Candidatus Ruthia magnifica str. Cm (Calyptogena magnifica): one gene and its partner. The protein of the gene in region 2 binds, or shares a complex with, the protein of the main gene of each other region. Links are inferred from orthologs where the notes say so. Each region holds a gene or a part of one and is shown on either strand. Other genes may lie near its edges. The genes, in order: RMAG_RS00655 and accD.

Region 1 (11,566 bases), 960 kb from region 2 along the record:
ATATTTTTTTACCAGATTCTGGCAAATTGTACTCTGGCACAAATCCTTCTACCATTATACGATCTAATTTATTTTGAATGAGACGTTCAATATCAAATAATTGCTTAGCTTCATCAACACTAACTAATGAAATTGCTTCACCTTTTGAACCAGCACGACCAGTACGACCAATACGATGTACATAATCTTCTGGCACACGTGGTAGGTCAAAGTTAACGACATGTGGCAATTGGTCAATATCAATACCCCTTGCTGCAATATCAGTTGCTACTAACACGTTCACCTTAGCATTTTTAAAATCTGCCAAGGCTCTTGTGCGTGCACCTTGACTTTTGTTGCCATGAATAACAGTTGCACTAATTTTTTTCTTTTCTAATTGAGTAGCAATTCGATTTGCACCATGTTTAGTGCGGCTAAATACCAGCACCTGATACCAACTATGTTCTTGAATAAGGTATATTAATAGCGCTTGCTTTTTAAATTTATCAACAGGATGAATCCACTGCTTTACAGTTTTAACAGTGGAATTTCTCGGAGTAACTGATATTTCTACGGGGTTGTTAACCAGACTCTTTGCTAGTATTCGAATATCATTAGAAAAAGTGGCTGAAAACATGAGTGTTTGTTTTTTTTGCGGTAAAATCTTTAGAATTCGTTTAATATCATGAATAAATCCCATATCTAGCATTCTATCTGCTTCATCAAATACAATGATTTCTAACGTATCAAATTTCACTGCATTTTTAGAATATAAATCTAATAACCGTCCTGGTGTAGCAACTAAAATATCAACGCCGTCACGTAACTTTCGCATTTGTGGATTAATCTTTACACCTCCAAACACCACGCTTGATTTAAACGATAAATATTTACCATAAATCGTTACACTATCGCTGACTTGTGCGGCTAATTCACGCGTAGGAGTTAGGATTAGCATACGAACCTGATTGAATTTTATAGGACTACATTTTGATAATATTTCAAGAATAGGCAGGATAAATCCTGCTGTTTTACCCGTGCCAGTTTGGGCGGCAGCCATGACATCTTTGCCTTCTAAAATAGCTGGAATAGCTTGAGCTTGTATTAATGATGGCTCTCTGTATCCTTGTTGTTCTATGGCTTTAAGAATTGAATCAGACAAGCCTAATTTTGAAAAATCCATAAGAGAATATTTTAAATAAAAACAGGAATTTTACATTAGCATCCTATAATAGATATATGAATAAATATCAGGTTGTCAAAAATCCGTCTGAGGGGCTCCATATTCATTATATGGGAATTTGTAAATACAATTAATCTAACTATTGTGTCGGTTGTAAGCGTCATAGTGATGAAATCACACATTGGGTTAATTATTCAGCTACGATACGTTTGAACCCTTATAAAGGGATCTTAAAGAGCGAAATATCGATGAATGAATGCCAACCCTTATTGTGTAGTGAGTTAATTTAGATAAACATTGATTGTTCTGAGTCTAATCAAAGACTATATAGAAGATTGTTCAGTTTATTGTTATCCAATTAATATTATTATTGATATAGACTTTAATCAACAAGTGCGTTTTACAAGTGACGTATGAAAATGAATAGACTTTAAAAAAATTTAAACATCCTCTTCTGGCGTACGTGTTTTAATACTAAGCGCATGAAGTGTACCGTTGGTAATTTCTTCATTCATAACAGCAAGTACCATTTTTTGCCTAGCTAATAGTGGCATCCCCTCAAAAATTGATGAAACCACTTTTGTTGAACAACTACAACCATCACCCCCCATGGTAACTGTTGAATTTTTTATACCCATTTGAATTTTTGCTTGAATCTCTTCTAACGTCATTACCTATGCTCCAAACACACCTTTAAGTGCAAAGAAAAATAAAATAGACATGATTGCACCTGCTGGTAGGGTAATTAACCAAGATAAGAAAATCATATTAATAACCCGCATGTTAAGTGCCGCCACACCCCTAGCAATACCAACACCCAATACTGCCCCTACTAAAACTTGCGTGGTTGACACAGGAATGCCTGTTGATGAGGCTAAAACTACCGTTGTTGCAGCGGCCAATTCAGCAGCAAAGCCACGAGAAGGAGTAAGTTCTGTAATACCTTTTCCGATAGTTTTCATCACTCTAAATCCATAAGTCACCAAACCAAATACAATGCCACCACCACCAACCAATAAAATCCACGAAGGCACAACACTTTTTGAGGTAATACCTCCACCAACTTCCACAATACTATAAACTGCAGCCAGTGGTGCAATAGCATTGGCAACATCGTTAGAACCATGTGCAAATGCCATGGCAGATGCGGTAATCACCATAAGCACAGCAAAAAGCTTTTCCATATTTGCATAATGAAAATCTTTATCGTCCTTAGGGTCTATCTTGATATGTTTCATAAGAAACGCAGCAATTACAGCTGCCAAAATACCAACCGTAACTGCAATCATCATACTTAAAGAGGTATCTTTAGAGATATATTTTAAAGACTCAACATGTTTAAGGCCTTTAAACAGCGTGACCAATGCAATGATAAAACCAACAAAAAATACATAAAATGGCAAATATTTTTTAGCATTTGCTAGCAGATCTTTTGTGTCAATCACCAAAGATTGTAAACTTTTAAAGATAATAATAGCCAGCGTACCAGCAAGCACTGGAGATGCCACCCAACTCATTATAATTTTAATCACTTTATCCCAAGCAACCGCATCAACACCCACACCTACCGCACCAAAACCAACAATGGCGCCAACAATTGAATGCGTTGTAGAGACTGGCCAGCCTAGAGATGAAGCAATCAATAACCATGTACCTGCCGCTAAAAGCGAAGCAAGCATGCCATATACTAATAAATGTGGGCTATCGGTAAATAATGCTGCGTCCAAAATACCTTTACGAATAGTGGCGGTTACCTCTCCACCCGCAAGAATTGCACCTGCAAATTCAAAAACAATTGCAATAACAACTGCTTGTCTAAAGGTAATAGCACCAGAGCCCACCGAAGTACCCATGGCATTAGCAACATCATTAGCACCAATACCCCAAGCCATAAATAACCCAAATCCAATCGCCAGCATAATAAAAATATCAGCATAATTTACAACAACATCCATGATAGTCTCCTTATCTTGCTAGTAGCACTTCTAGTCTTGAGCCAACTTTTTGCGCAGCATCTGCAAGCTCACCCAACCATTCCACAGCACGATAATAAAACATAACATCAACAGGTGGTAAACTAGACTCTAATGGAAATAATTTAGCACGAATTTCATACTGAATTTTATCAGATTTGCTTTCAAGTTTATTCACATCTTTAATAATAGAGCCAATAACCTTACGTTCACGACTACCAAATGCAGTTTCTAACAACTCATCCAATTCATTAACAGCTTTAAGCGCCATAGATGATGTTTTGATACAAACCTTGGTTAATTCTATCACATCATCAAAAATCTCATCTGGCAAAGCCATCTTACGATTAATCATCAAACCAGAAACATCCTTAGTAATGTTGGCAATAGAGTCTTGAATCAGCAATAAATCAAGCAAATCTCTGCGTGAAAAAGGCATCATAAATGTTGAGGGCAAGCTCAAACGTAACTTCTTTTTAAGAATATCCGCTTCACCTTCTTTGGCACCGATATCGCTTCTAATTTTTTCAGCTTGTGCCCAATTTTGAACATGGATAGCAACCATAAAGCCGTTGAGTTCTAAAATGCATGAATGCACTTGTGTCATATGTTTTTGTAATGGGCTAATGGGTGATTTACCAAATAGACCGTCAATTATATTTTTAGCCATCTTTTTCCTCTTTTCATTTGCCTTGTTTTTTCTAAAATCTTTAGATACAAATTTTCTATCAAAAAAATGAGTTATCAACCTTATTCTTTTAAATGCCAAGCTTGTCTACTCTTCGTCAAATAAAATGCGTTGTCCCTCTCCTTCTAAATCATCAAACTGACCGTTCTTAACGCTTATCATTAAAAGAATAACAAGAACAACGCCAACAAAAATCATACTGGGAATTAACCAACAAATTACATTCATCTTCCTTCCTTTTTTTACTAAAAAGCAACATTAATATGTTTTATTTTTTAACCATAAATAAGAATTTTCTCATAAAACAAAAAACATATTAATGTTGCTTTTTAGTAAAAAATGTCTATCAATTCATTACAAAACTAACTCAAATACATTCAAACAACAAATATAAAAGTGGTAAAAGATAAAAATGTCAGTGTTTCTGCTATAATTTTAAACATTGACATATAAACGAATTTTAAACTAGAGTATGAACTTAGATTATCTTGATTTTGAACAACCCATTGTCGAATTAGAGGAAAAAATACAAGCGCTTGATAATATTAAAGACAAAGCGGATATTGTTGATGAAATGGGGGCGCTTAAAATCAAGAGTAATGCTTTAACCAAAAAAATCTTTTCCTCTTTAAGCGACTGGCAAATATCTCAACTAGCGCGCCATCCAAAACGCCTTTATACACTTGATTATATTTCTCATGTATTTGATGAGTTTACTGAATTACACGGTGATCGTATCTATGGTGATGACCATGCTATTATTGGTGGCATTGCTAGATTAGATGCCCAGCCAGTGATGTTTATTGGCCAACAAAAAGGACGAACCACTCAAGAAAAACTTAAATACAATTTTGGCATGCCTAGGCCTGAAGGCTATCGTAAGGCCTTACGTTTAATGAAGCTGTCTGAAAAATTCTCAATGCCTATTATTACTTTTATTGATACTCCTGGTGCTTACCCAGGTATTGGCGCTGAAGAACGAGGTCAAAGTGAGGCCATTGCTAAAAATCTATTTGAAATGTCAACCCTTGCAACACCCATTATCTCGGTAGTTATTGGTGAAGGCGGCTCTGGTGGTGCATTAGCAATTGGCGTTGCAGATATAATCATGATGTTTAAATATAGTATTTACTCCGTGATTTCCCCAGAAGGCTGTGCATCCATTTTGTATAAAGATGCAACCAAGGCTAATCTTGCGGCGGAATCTCTAAAACTAACCTCAGCCCATCTTAAAGAAAATGGGCTAATTGACATCATTATTGATGAACCGTTAGGTGGCATTCACCGCGACCCTTCGCAAGCAAAAGTGCTACTAAAAGAGGCATTAATACAACAACTCAATGAAATTAAACAACTACCAATAGAGCAATTGTTACAAAACAGACAAGAAAAACTCTTAAATTTTGGAAAATTTAAAGACTAAAGATTTATTTCTTAAGGATAAACAAATTGTCCTTGGTCTTAGTGGTGGCATTGATTCTGTTGTACTGTTGTATTATTTAAACACGCACTATCCCAATAAAACAAGAGTCATTCATTACAACCATCATTTATCTCAATATTGTAACGAATGGAATAAGTTTTGCGAAAAGCTATGTTTAAGCCTTAATATCACCTATTTAAGTATTGATTTATATTTTAATAATACATCTAATATCGAAGAAAATACACGTAAAAAGCGCTATCATTCTTTATCTAACTCATTAAAAAAAAATGAAGTGCTTTGCACAGCACACCATCAGAACGACCAAGCAGAAACCCTACTTTTACAATTGTTTCGTGGTAGTGGCATCAAAGGATTAGCCGCCATGCCTAAAGAAAAACCTTTAGGCATGGGTATTCACTATCGTCCTTTTTTAACAATTAGTAAGTTTCAAATTATTGATTATGCTAAAAATAACAAACTAAACTGGATAGAAGATGATAGCAACAAAAATACTAATTTTATGCGTAATTTCTTGCGTTTAGAAATTCTACCTAAATTATCTGGTGCATATAAAAATTTAACAAGAACACTTGCTAGAAGCGCAAAACACCAATCAGAAGCCTTAAAACTAATACGCGAATTAGCCGATATTGATATGAATACATATCACATTATCAACAATGCCAATCGCATCGATACAAATAGACTTATCAAACTTGAAACCCACAGAATTAAAAATGTTCTTCGTCATCATTTAAATTTGCTTAACTTTTTAACACCTAGCGATAAAATAATGCATCAAATTATTGAACTGCTATACACAAAAGAAAATACCAACCCTTTAGTATGTTGGGATAAGTATGAGATTAGACGTTACCAAAATGAATTATATTTCATCAATAAGACCTTACCAAGAAAAAACGCGTTTTGTCCATTTTATAAAGAGCTTAAGAATTTTAAAAATTTTTCAATTCGTTATCGACAAGAAGGCCAACGTATTAAATTACTAGGAAAAACGCACACTCAATCACTAAAAAAAGTCTTACAAGAAGCCAATATCCCGCCATGGGAACGGAATCGATTAAAAATGTATTACATTGATAATAAATTATGCGCTATTGAACGTATCGGAAAAATATCTAACATTTAGGGTAAATCTTACTTGTTCCAAATGGATGGTGGTATTTATTGCTAGCTTAATAAGGATTATTAATCCCAATTTTTGCTAATATTTTTATCTCTAGGTTTTCCATTTGCTGCGCATCTTTAGTGTCAATATGATCATAGCCCAACAAATGCAACATACCATGAATTGCCATATGGGTTAAGTGGTTATTAAAAGATTTATGTTGTTCAATAGACTCTTTTAAAACGACCTGCGTACAAATCACCACATCCCCTAAAACCGCCTCATCAATTTCAATCGGCAAATCACTTTGGAATGATAATACATTAGTAAGTTTATCTTGATGACGATAAACTTTATTAAGATTTTTAATTTCTGTTTCATTGACTAATCGAATCAATAACTCGCTTTCACCCCTGTCTAACTCTTTAATCACTTCTTGTAAAGTGTTGCTTAAATCATACTCATTAATAGATGAATCATGAATAATATTTTGAATAACTACCATACTTAATCTTGGGCTTAATGATATTTTTTGATAAAATTATTGATTTTATCAAAAGTCTATTATCTTGTCATTAATTGTTGAAGTTGCCATACCCATACCACTAAATAAAACTTTTGACTATCTATGTGATGATGAGGTGCTTGTTGGTGTGCGCGTTAAAGTGCCTTTTGTACGTAAAAAAGTAATCGGTATAGTGCTAGCTATTAGAGATAAAAGTAATTTTTATAAACTGAAATCTGTTGAAGAAGTGTTAGACAAAACGCCAATTTTAGACAAACTAACCTTAAGCCTCTTATTTTGGTCGGCCAATTATTACCACCATCCAATTGGTGAAGTGATTTCAACTGCACTACCTAAAAACTTGCGTTTAGGTAAAAAAGCAAACATTAAAAAAATTACCGGTTTGCCAAATCAAACAAAGCAATCAAACTTCAAGCTCTCAGATGAGCAAAATATTGCCATCACACAAATCTTAAAATCAAACTACCAATATCACGCTTTTTTACTCCACGGTGTGACTGGTAGTGGCAAAACTGAGGTATATTTACACACCACCCAAGCAATGCTTAATCAAAAAAAACAAGTGCTGGTATTGGTACCAGAAATTGGGCTAACACCACAAATGATTACACGTTTTGAATCACGCCTAAAAACACGCGTAGTAACGATTCATTCACAACTCAACGAAACTAAAAAACTAGATGCCTATCTTATGGCTAAAAATGGTGAGGCTGGCGTGGTAATTGGTACACGAAGTGCTATTTTTTCACCGATGCCAAACCTAGGCTTAATCATTATTGACGAAGAACATGATAATTCATTTAAACAACAATCAAATTTTCGATATTGTGCCAAAAATTTAAGTTTTATACGTGCCAAACAAGCCAATATTCCAATAGTCTTAGGTACAGCAACACCTTCATTAGAATTGTTAAAAAATGTGATGGATCAAAAAATCACACGTATCACACTCACCAAACGCACAGGCAATGCCACTCTGCCAAAAATCAGTTTGATTGATATGCGCAGTAATACTGATGGTGCTTTGTCTAAAATGCTGATTGAAAAAACCAAACAATATTTATCAGCCGGCAAGCAAGTCATGTTATTTATTAACCGTCGAGGCTATGCACCTGTTTATTATTGCACACAGTGCAGCTGGAAAGCACAATGCGACCATTGCGATTCAACCATGGTTTATCACCGCCATATCAATCGTCTTAAATGCCATCATTGCGGTGGTGAAAAAATGCCAGAACACACCTGCCCAGACTGCTTTAGGCAAAGCCTTAAAGTGCTAGGCTATGGCACAGAAAGACTAGAAGAAACACTATCTTCATATTTTGCAGATACCCCTATTATCCGTATTGATCGCGATACCACACGACGCAAAAAAGCCTTTACACGACACTTAGAACAAATTAACGCTGGCAAATCTTGTATTATTATTGGCACGCAAATGTTAGCTAAAGGGCATGATTTTTCCAATCTTGCAATGGTTGGTATTTTGGATATTGATACTGGGTTTTTATCTCTTAATTTCCGAGCAACTGAATATTTAGCCCAACTACTCATCCAAGTATCAGGTCGTGCAGGCAGGCATAAAGAAAAAGGCGAAGTCGTTATTCAAACTCGCTATCCAGATCATCCAATCTTTAACTTTATTTTATCATCCCACTACACGCAATTTGCCAACCAACTCCTCAAACAGCGCTTAAGCGCAATGATGCCACCTTTTTCACACCAGGCATTATTATGTGCCAATGCAAAAAATAAACAAAATGCTGAAAATTTCTTACATGAAGCAGTCGTTTTATTAAAAAATATACAAATAAATTCAGTAGAAATTTTGGGGCCAGTGATCAACACCATTGAAAAAAAATCAGACTACTACTACTTTAATCTATACCTACAATCCAACAATCGAGTAACACTCCACCAAATGCTATCTACTTTCAATCAACATATCAACATACTAAAACTCAAAAACAAAGTACGTTGGTATTTAGATATTGATCCAATTGAATAATAGATAATTTATTATAATTCAACATCATCTATTCATTCTGAAATATCAATAATTTAATTTAAGATTTTTAGATCAATCTGGCACCTCTTTATCATTGTTATCCAATCGCCTACAAGTTAAGACACTTTGTAAACGCCAATCTTTAACACGTTTGAGAGGAATATCAATCATATCAGTATATTTTACAGACAAAATTTCAATTACTACCATGGTGATAAATATATCAACATGGCTTCTGATGACCGTTTATATATATTCTTGGTTTAATTTAAACACAGACTAAATAGTCATACCAGTATAGACACAACTATACACTCATACTACAAATTATACAAATGAACGCTATAGTCGTGTCAAGTCTTTTATTAAATTTAACGAAAAATTAAAATTAACTAGAAAATAGAGAGCTACATATAAGTTAGAATTGTAGGTTTTTAAAAAAATGATAAGTTGTACGAAGGCTCTAGAAAGGAGAACAATAAGAAAGACATGAAGCTAAAAAGAAGCTGTGTAATACACATTCTGAATATGCATATTAGTTAATGTCTAATGAAATAGACTCACTAAATTATATTAACCCGTACATCAAAAAACAGATAAAAATTTAGAGTAATAAACTAGAAAAATAAGTCAGAATAGTAAGCAATATTATTATTTTCAGTTGTTTGTACCTATAATATCTTTATTATTTCAATAAAAAATAGGAATATAAGGAAGAAAAAATTAATATAATCTGCACTTGGGTGTCTTTTTACTAACTTCAGAATTTTCCACTTTAAATTACTAGATGAGTTTGAGTATTAAATGATATTTTTTTGTATAAAATAGATTGTTCCTACAATATTATTTTGAATTTTAATTCAAATCTAAGAGGAATAAAAATGTTCAAAATAACAACACTATTTGTTTTCAAGAGATTGTGCAGCAGCTCTTCTAAAAACTATAAAAGAATCTAATAAAGCTAAGCAATTTAAGCAACCATCAAAAGGAAATTATGAATTACATATTTAGAGAGGTTCTTTTGTTGGCGCTTCTCTAAAAAAAGATATTTTGGCTAATGACAAATGTATTGGAGAGTTAGCTCCAAGTATATTTTTCTATGAAGAAATTGATGACAATAAATAACATGCCATATCTACAAAATCGGAGTTTTCGTCAAATGATTTGGTTATAACAACAAAAATAGAGCAGAATTACTTTACTTTATATGACAATATATAAAATTTGATTTTTTCTAGGTACTGGACTTGAACTTATCAAAGACATGAAAACTGCTTCTAAATTAGAACTGACCAAAAAGACAACTATAATAAATAATAAATCATTTTATTTAACAGTTTATTAACTAGATTTAGATGTTATAGTCCACTTACTATAGTTTTAATAGCATTAGTAATGACTAAAAGCTCACTATCAGTAATTATAAATGGTGGCATAGTATAGAGTAACTTTCCATACGGTCTTAACCAAACACCCAATGTAATTAAATGTTTTTGAATTATTTGTATATCAATTTCATGTATAAGTTCTATCGCTCCAATAGCGCCTAGAATTCGTACATATTTAACTTGTGTGTGTTTTTGAAGAGATAACAACTCTGCATTCAATATTTTCTCGATATTGGCAATGTTCTTTTGCCAAGGAGAATTAAGTAATAATTCAATACTAGCATTAGCAACAGCGCAAGCCAAGGGATTTGCCATAAAAGTCGGACCATGCATTAATGTGCCTACTACACTTGAAACACCATTAGTTGTTAGTGTGGCTGCTAGTGTCATATAGCCACCTGTTAATGCTTTACCCAGACATAAGATATCGGGCTTAACATTGACATGCTCAAGTGCAAATAATTGTCCAGTACGACCAAAACCAGTAGCAATCTCATCTAAGATGAATAAAACATGATACTGCTTGCAAAGCGCTTTAGCTTTAAGTAAATATTGGGGGTTGTATATTCGCATACCTCCTGCATTTTGTACAACAGGTTCTAAAATCATAGCTGCAATTGAATTGGCATCTTGTTCTAAAATAATTTCTAAATCTGCCAATGCCTCATCCATAGATACGATAGATGGGCTTTTAACAAAAAAATGTTGTGACAATACGCTTGAAAACAAATGATGCATGCCATTGTCTGGGTCGCACACGCTCATCGCACCAAATGTATCGCCATGATAGCCACCCAGAATCGTGATAAATTTTTTCTTATTGGCTTGACGTTTATTGTGCCAATATTGGAGTGCCATTTTGAGGGCAACTTCTACTGACACTGAGCCAGAATCAGTAAAAAATATTTTGGTTAAATTATCAGGTGTAATCTTCAATAACGTTTTAGTAAGCTCAATCACAGGCTGATGAGTCAACCCACCAAACATCACATGAGACATTTTCCCTAGCTGAGTTTCAATCGCTTTATTAAGAACTGGATGGTTGTAACCATGAATTGCTGACCACCATGAACTCATGCCATCAATAACACGCTTACCACCTTCTAAAGTTAAATAAACACCCTTAGCTGATTCAACTAAATAGGCAGGAACTTCGTTAGGAATTTTGGCATATGGGTGCCAAATATGTTGGTTATCAAATGTATTCATGTGGATACATTTTACTGACACTGGTTATAAATAATCTTTAAGTTCAGCCATTGAATC
Region 2 (7,908 bases):
GCTAAGGTAGCACTTCAGGGTAATTTAGATCCTTGTGTTTTGTATGCATCTCCTGAAAAAATACGCGAAGAAGTCAAAAAAATCTTATCACAATTTCAAGGTGATACAGGCCATGTGTTTAATCTAGGTCATGGCATTTCTCCTGATGTAAATCCTGAACACATGAAAGTTCTGGTAGATGTTGTACATGAATTTAGTAAAAGATAACGCATAATGTCAAGGTTAAGTACAATTTTTACCCAGCTTCCTGTTGGCAAAAAAGTATTTATTCCCTTTATTACTGCGGGGGATAGTGGGCTTGATAATACTTTTGAACTAATGCAAGTTTTGGTCAAAAATGGTGCGGATGTGATTGAATTGGGTGTGCCATTTTCAGATCCAATAGCTGATGGCCCTATAATTGCTAAGTCTCATGAACGAGCGGTGGCAGATGGGGTGGGTTTGTGTGATGTGCTAAGTCTAGTTAAAAAGTTTAGACAAAGCAACGATACAACCGCCATTGTGTTAATGGGCTATCTTAATCCAATTGAGGCTTTTGGTTATCAAGCCTTTGCTAATGCTGCTAGTGAAAGCGCTGTTGACGGTGTGTTGGTGGTAGATATGCCACCAGAAGAGGCGCATGATTTAAAGCGGAGTCTTGATGATGTTAATATTGACCTTATCTTTTTGGTTGCACTAACAACAACGGATGAACGCTTGGCATTTTTAGCTACCATTGCCTCAGGTTTTATTTATTTTATTTCCCTTAAAGGTGTGACAGGTGCAGAGCATTTGGATGTTGATTTAGTAAAAATGTACCTTTTAAGAGTTCGTAAAATGATTAATTTGCCTATTGGGGTAGGTTTTGGTATTAAAAATGCTAAAAGTGCAAAAGCAGTGTCTAAGTATGCAGATGCAGTTATTGTAGGTTCATTACTGGTTGCGTTTGTTGAACAATATGCAAATGATAGGAATAAAATGTTAGCAAATGTTGGATATTTTGCAGATGAAATTTCTACTGCAATTAAATAATTAAAATAAGGAAAGGCGTATGAGTTGGTTAGAAAAAATCTTACCTTCTATTACCAGTGTAGTGAAGAAAAATATTCCAGAAGGTTTATGGAGTAAGTGCCCTAAGTGTGAAACCACACTTTATTCAGAAGAGTTAAAAGCGTTGAATTATGTTTGTCCTAAGTGTGATTATCACGTGCGCCTTACTGCTAGGGCGCGTATTGATAGTTTTTTAGACAAGCAGGGACAAGAAGAAATTGCTGCTAATTTGAGCCCAGTTGACCCTTTAAAATTTAAAGATCAAAGAAAATATAAAGACCGCTATTTACAAGCACAAAAGACTACTCATGAAAAAGATGCGCTTGTGGTTAAAACAGGAACACTTAACGGCATAAAAGTCATGGTCGTTGCTTTTGAATTTAAATTTATGGGCGGCTCTATGGGTTCTGTGGTTGGAGAGAAGTTTGTTCGTGCTGCAAAAATAAGCATTGAAACCAATGTACCACTGATTTGTTTTTCAGCTTCAGGGGGCGCGCGTATGCAAGAAGGTTTGTTTTCACTGATGCAAATGAGCAAAACAGCTTTAATGATTAAATTGCTGAGTGATAAAAAAGTACCTTTTATTTCGATTTTAACTGATCCAACCATGGGAGGTGTTTCTGCTAGTTTTGCCATGTTAGGTGATGTTCATATTGCTGAACCAAATGCGTTGATTGGTTTTGCTGGCCCTAGAGTGGTTGAACAAACCGTTCGAGAGTCATTGCCAGAAGGTTTTCAGCGTAGTGAGTTTTTGTTAGAAAAAGGTGCGATTGATATGATTGTGCACCGGTCTGAGTTGCGCACTCAAGTACATAAAATATTAAGCGCTATAACGTTTAATAATGGCTAAATACAAAATCCTCTACAAGCTTGGTCATGTAAATGGCGCTTTGGTTGACGAGTCTTGGGTGAGAATTCGTGCTTAGAGTCCTGTGTTATTGATGCTCAAGTGAGTAAATTGAAAATCCTTCTTTTAAGTATATTAAAGGTATTTTGTAATGAAATAGAAAAAACTTTTCAAGTTATGAAAGCGTTCATATTTTCTACAAATTATGGTAATTGAGTAGAATCGTTGTTAAGTTTAAAATACCTAGGGGATTCTTACGTGGTTTGTATTGATAAAATTGATGGAGGCAATATTATCGTTAATTTTAATAATTCACTGGCAAGTAGTGATGTTTCTTTTCAGGTAAAAATCTTTCAAAAATAATGAAAGTTTTACTGGCAAATCCACGTGGTTTTTGTGCTGGTGTTGATCGTGCAATTGAAATTGTGGAGCGTGCATTAAAGTTACATGGTGCACCTGTCTATGTTCGTCATGAAGTGGTGCATAATAAATTTGTAGTTGATGGACTAAAGGCCAAAGGTGCTATTTTTGTTGAAGATATTGCTGATGTACCTAATGAGCAAGTGGTTATTTTTAGTGCACATGGTGTGTCAATGGCAGTACGCAAGCAAACTCAGGATATAGACGCAACTATTTATGATGCCACTTGTCCTTTGGTGACTAAGGTGCATAAAGAAGTTATCAGAAAACAAAAACAACAACATCAAGTTATTTTGATTGGCCATAAAGGCCATCCAGAGGTTGAAGGCACGTTAGGGCAATCTAATGAGGAGCTTCAATTAGTGGAAACAATTGAGGATGTTGGACGTTTGAATTTATCAAAAAATACCCCTATTTCTTATACAACACAAACCACACTTTCGATTGATGATACTAAACATATTGTGGATTATTTAAAATCAAAATTTCCCACTATTGATGCACCTAAGAAAGATAATATTTGTTATGCCACACAAAATCGTCAAGATGGTGTTAAAATTTTGATGCAATCTTCTGATATATTATTAGTATTAGGTTCTAGTAATTCATCTAATTCAAATCGTCTTAGAGAAATTGCGGAAAAAATGGATATTCCTGCCTATCTGATTAATGACGCTGATGAAATTGATGAGTTGTGGCTTAAAGACGTGAACACAATAGGTGTAACCGCAGGTGCTTCGGCGCCAGAGGTTTTGGTTCAAGAAGTCATTCATTATTTGTGTGACAAGGGCGTCACTAAAGTTATTGAAGTAAATGGCGCGAAGGAGAATATTCATTTTCCAGTACCAAAAGAATTAAGATAAGATTTTTTTTTAATAAATAAACTAAGTTTAGACAAAGACGTTGACCTATTTTTAAAAATAACATGAAAAAAACAGCATTAATTTGTGGCTCGTACGCTTTTGATAGTATTATGGTGTTCCGTGATCATTTTAAAAATCATATTTTACCAGATAAGGTGCATATGCTCAATGTGTCATTTTTAGTATCAACTATGCGCAAAGAGTTTGGTGGTTGTGCTGGCAATATTGCTTATAATTTGCATTTATTGGGCGCTAATTCAGTGCCAATGGCAACAGTAGGCAGTGATTTCACGCCCTATTTAACGTGGATGAAAAAGCATCGTATGAATACCTCATATATAAAAATTCTCAAAGATCAATATACAGGTCAGGCATTTATTACCACTGATATGAGTGATAATCAAATTACTGCTTTTCATCCTGGTGCGATGGATCAATCGCACCAAAATAAGGTATCTGATGTCAGTGCGGTTGATATTGGCATTGTATCTCCTGATGGACGTGTTGGGATGATTGAGCATGCGACACAATTTAAACAATTAAAAATTCCATTTATTTTTGATCCAGGTCAGGGCATGCTAATGTTCTCAGGCAAAGAGCTGGTTAATTTTATTAAGAAAGCTACTTATATAGTACTCAATGATTATGAATCACAAATGTTACAAACTAAAACTGGGCTAGATTTGTCAACCATTGCTTCCAAAGTTGACGCTTTGATTATTACCAAAGGTAACGAGGGTTCAGAAATTCATACCGATGGTAAATTAATTAATATTATCCCTGCTAAGGCAGATAGTATGCAAGATCCTACAGGTTGTGGTGATGCTTATCGTGCCGGGTTGTTGTACGGTTTAATGCATGATATGAATTGGAGAACGATTGGTCAATTAGCAGGGTTATTGGGCGCCATTAAGATGGCGCATTTAGGTACGCAAAACCATGAGCTTGATATGGCTGATATTGGAAATCGCTATCAAGATAATTATGGTGAATCGTTGTTTTAGTTAAGACAATAGTTATTTCTTTTGACACTAAATTAACTTAGTGTTTTTAATAGGTTTTCTATCAACTCGATTCGTCTAATATCTTCAGGCATCTCTTCTTTAATAATTAATTGGTTTTGATCCTTTAGCTGATATTTTTTCGTTTGCTTTTGAATAAGGTTGATTATTTTTATTGGTTCGATGGTATTTTTATTGCCAAAGGTGATGATAGCTTTGTTTTCATAGAGACTGATTTTATCAATGCCAATTTTTTGTGAAAAGAGCTTGAGTTTAGTATTGGCAAATAAATTTTTGGTTGAATCTGGTAATAATCCAAAACGATCAATCATCTCAATTTGTAATGCTTTAAGTTCTTTATTGTTTTGACAACTTGCAATACGTTTATAGAGTACAAGTCGTTGGTGTACATCAAAAATATACGTCTCTGGAATGATAGATGGCAAACCAGAATCAATTTTCACTTCATGACTGATTGGATCATCAAAGTTAATTTTCCTGCCAGAACGCAGGGTGTCAATGGTACGTTTTAATAAATCATGATAAAGATTAAAGCCAATTTCGTTAATTTTTCCAGATTGATTATCGCCCAATAAATCACCCGCACCACGAATTTCAAGGTCGTGATTGGCTAGTATAAATCCAGCACCAAGCTCTTCTAAAGATTCAATGACATCTAGACGTTTTTTGGCTGTTTTGGATAATAATTGATAAGATTTAATAATTAAATAGGCATAAGCCCTATGATGGGAACGACCAACACGACCTCGTAGCTGGTGTAATTGTGCCAGACCAAAATTTTGTGCATTATTGATAATGATGGTATTAGCATTTGGAATGTCAATCCCTGTTTCAATAATTGTGGTGCAAACCAAAATTTGGAAACGTGCGTGATAAAAATCACTCATAATTTTTTTTAGTTCACGCGTTGGCATTTGTCCGTGGGCAATACGAACGTGAATTTTTGGCATAATTTGTTTGAGATTTTCTACCATTTTGTCAATTGAATCAATATCGTTATGTAGTACAAATACCTGACCGCCACGGTGCATTTCACGTGTAATTGCCTCTTTGATGTTGTTGTTATTCCACTCTTGTACAAACGTTTGAATGGCACTACGTTTGGCAGGGGGGGTGGCAATAATGGACAGCTCTCTTAATGAACCTAGCGCCATATTCAATGTGCGTGGAATAGGGGTGGCAGTCATGGTCAGAATGTCACTTTCTCCCCGTATTTTTTTCAATGCCTCTTTTTGTTTAACACCGAAACGATGCTCTTCGTCAATAATAATCAAGCCAAGATCTTTGTATTTAATAGTGCTTTGAATAATTGTGTGAGTACCAATGATAATGTCAATTGTTCCTTGATTTAATTTTTTAATAATTAGTTTTTTCTCTTTTTGAGTTTGAAACCTTGAAAGCGCTGCAATTTCAACAGGGTGGTTAATAAAGCGGTCAACAAATGATTGATAATGCTGGTTAGATAATAGCGTGGTTGGAACCAAAATTGCCACTTGCTTCCCCGCTTCAACCGCTAAGAATGCCGCACGCATAGCAATTTCAGTTTTACCAAAACCAACATCGCCACAGACCAATCTGTCCATTGGCCTGCATGATTGCATATCTGCTAAAACTTCATCCATGGTTTTTAGTTGGTCTGGTGTTTCCTCAAAAGGGAAACTAGCAACAAATGAGGAGTAAGCATCATTCGGCTTAGGGAAAGCAAAGCTTATTTTAGAGGCTCGTTTGGCATAAATTTCTAATAATTCAGCTGCCACATCAAACAAAGCCTCACCTGCTTTTTTCTTAGCCTTGCTCCATTGATTTGTTCCTAGCTTGTGTAATGGAGCATTCTCCGATGAGATTCCAGCGTATCTGGAGATTAGGTTGAGTGAGGTTATTGGCACCATTAATTTTGCATTATCAGCATATTCTAGGGTAAGAAAATCTTGTGATTGATCATCAAAGATTTGGGGTTTAAGCCCTAAATACCTACCTACACCATAATTTTCATGCACAATAGCATCACCCATTTTAATCTCAACTAGGCTTTTAATTGCTTCATCAAAATCTTTGTGCTTGACACGACGACGTTGTTGTTGAACCACTTCTTGACCGAATAAATTCTCTTCAGTAATAATGGCAATATCATCAGTGAGTAAGCCATTGGTAAGATTTTCATTAGTAATGTTAAGCAGTTTGCTACTTTTACTAAATTCGTACCAGTTTTTAACGTTATGGGTATCAAGTTGATGACTAGTGAATAAATCTCTGAGCACATTTTGCCTGCTACGCGATTCACAAACAACTAATATTTTTTTGTTAGTGAATTTTTTAACAAAGGCTAAAAATTTTCTTAATGGGTTTTTTGTTTGTGGTTCAATACGTATTGAGGGCAATAAGCTTGAGTTAAAATTAAAATTCTGGTTTTTATTTTCTAGTTTTGATGTGCTAATGATATGCTGTGATTTTTGTTTGATTTCTCTAAATAGTAATTCTTTGGACAGAAAAACTTTATGAATATCAAGTGGCGCCCTATCTAATGATTTTTTAGCATTTTCAAATCGTTCATGTATCTCGCTATAGGTCTTATCCACTAAACTTGAAAACCCTTTTGATGTGACAATAATGGCGTTATCCACTAGATAATCAAACAAGGTATTGGTTGTGTTAAAAAAGAGTGGTAAATAAAATTCAATACCACTTGGTAACCTACCTTCACTAACTTCAGTATAAATAAAGCCATCGTCATTAAATGCTTTTTGATAATTGACTTTAAAGCGTTCAATACTAGTACTATCTGTGGCAAACTCCCTGGCAGGCAATAGCATAATTTTAGACACTTCCATTTTAGAGCGTTGAGTTGAGGTGTCAAAGGTGCGAATAGACTCTACTTCTTGATCAAACAAATCAATTCTGTAAGGTGTTTTTGCACCCATTGGGTATAAATCAATCAATGAGCCATGAATATTAAATTCACCATGTTCCATTACGGTGGTTACACGGTTGTAGCCAATTTTTAGTAGTTTTTTACTAAAAGCTTTAATATTAATATTGTCATTAATATTAATATTAAAGCTATATTTTTCGCTAAACTCTAACGGGCATAAGTATGAAAATAATGATTCTAATGTAGTGATAATAATACCATTTTTAAGATTTTTAAGTTTTGATAAGGTTTTTAATCGACTTGATGTGATATCAGGATGAGGTGAAAAGTGATCATAGGCGAGCACTTCCCAACTATCAAATTTTAAAATTTCTAAGTTTGTGTTGTAGAAGTTTAAAGATTTATAAAGATTGTCAAAATGTCCAGTGTCATCAGTAATGACTAAAATAACTTGCTGTTGTTGATTTGTAAATTCAATTAATGCTAGTGCATCTGCACTACCGTACAGTGAGCCCCAATAGGTTTTTTGATTCGATTGAAAGCATTTGAGCTTATCAGGATAGAGATATTGCATGACGCTTAATTATTGTTAGTTAGAATATCGATACCTTCATTTTCTAGCATTGTAATGAGTTGAATAAGTGGCAAGCCAATCAAGCTATTTGAATCATTACCAGTCATTTGTTTAAATAAACTAATGCCTAGATTTTCTGATTTAAAACTACCTGCACAGTTATAAGGAGTATCTTTTTTAAGATAATATTCAATTTGTTCAATACTCAAATCTTTAAAAATCACTTTGAAAGTTTCAACTTTAGTTTGTATATTATTGGTATTTGTATTTAAAAGTGTCAAACT

Evidence for each region.
Region 1: the proteins of accD (region 2) and RMAG_RS00655 are in contact, whole or in part, in a solved structure (PDB 8UXZ), measured with the Escherichia coli proteins. The link is inferred for Candidatus Ruthia magnifica str. Cm (Calyptogena magnifica) from one-to-one orthologs.

What each region holds. Positions count from the first base shown.
Region 1 is NC_008610.1:137,517-149,082, reverse strand. The notes cover bases 3,513-6,270. They hold RMAG_RS00655 (acetyl-CoA carboxylase carboxyltransferase subunit alpha), read left to right. Parts: upstream 3,513-4,295; coding sequence 4,296-5,246; downstream 5,247-6,270. Other genes in these bases: tilS (tRNA lysidine(34) synthetase TilS), read left to right, coding at 5,227-6,270; ccoS (cbb3-type cytochrome oxidase assembly protein CcoS), read right to left, coding at 3,911-4,051; RMAG_RS00665 (TIGR00153 family protein), read right to left, coding at 3,513-3,805. Outside these bases: RMAG_RS00680 (DEAD/DEAH box helicase), read right to left, coding at 1-1,162; RMAG_RS06205 (zinc ribbon domain-containing protein), read left to right, coding at 1,460-1,579; RMAG_RS00675 (BolA family protein), read right to left, coding at 1,603-1,833; RMAG_RS00670 (inorganic phosphate transporter), read right to left, coding at 1,837-3,117; more of RMAG_RS00665, read right to left, coding at 3,128-3,512; more of tilS, read left to right, coding at 6,271-6,399; rRNA maturation RNase YbeY, read right to left, coding at 6,446-6,883; replication restart helicase PriA, read left to right, coding at 6,948-8,912; bioA (adenosylmethionine--8-amino-7-oxononanoate transaminase), read right to left, coding at 10,271-11,509; RMAG_RS00630 (phosphoglycolate phosphatase), read right to left, coding at 11,534-11,566. UniProt on the Escherichia coli protein: Component of the acetyl coenzyme A carboxylase (ACC) complex. First, biotin carboxylase catalyzes the carboxylation of biotin on its carrier protein (BCCP) and then the CO(2) group is transferred by the carboxyltransferase to acetyl-CoA to form malonyl-CoA.
Region 2 is NC_008610.1:1,098,006-1,105,913, reverse strand. Bases 1-2,954 are described here. They hold accD (acetyl-CoA carboxylase, carboxyltransferase subunit beta), read left to right. Parts: upstream 1-1,030; coding sequence 1,031-1,879; downstream 1,880-2,954. Other genes in these bases: ispH (4-hydroxy-3-methylbut-2-enyl diphosphate reductase), read left to right, coding at 2,239-2,954; trpA (tryptophan synthase subunit alpha), read left to right, coding at 214-1,011; hemE (uroporphyrinogen decarboxylase), read left to right, coding at 1-207. Outside these bases: more of ispH, read left to right, coding at 2,955-3,159; RMAG_RS05110 (carbohydrate kinase family protein), read left to right, coding at 3,222-4,163; mfd (transcription-repair coupling factor), read right to left, coding at 4,196-7,624; RMAG_RS05100 (Maf family protein), read right to left, coding at 7,630-7,908.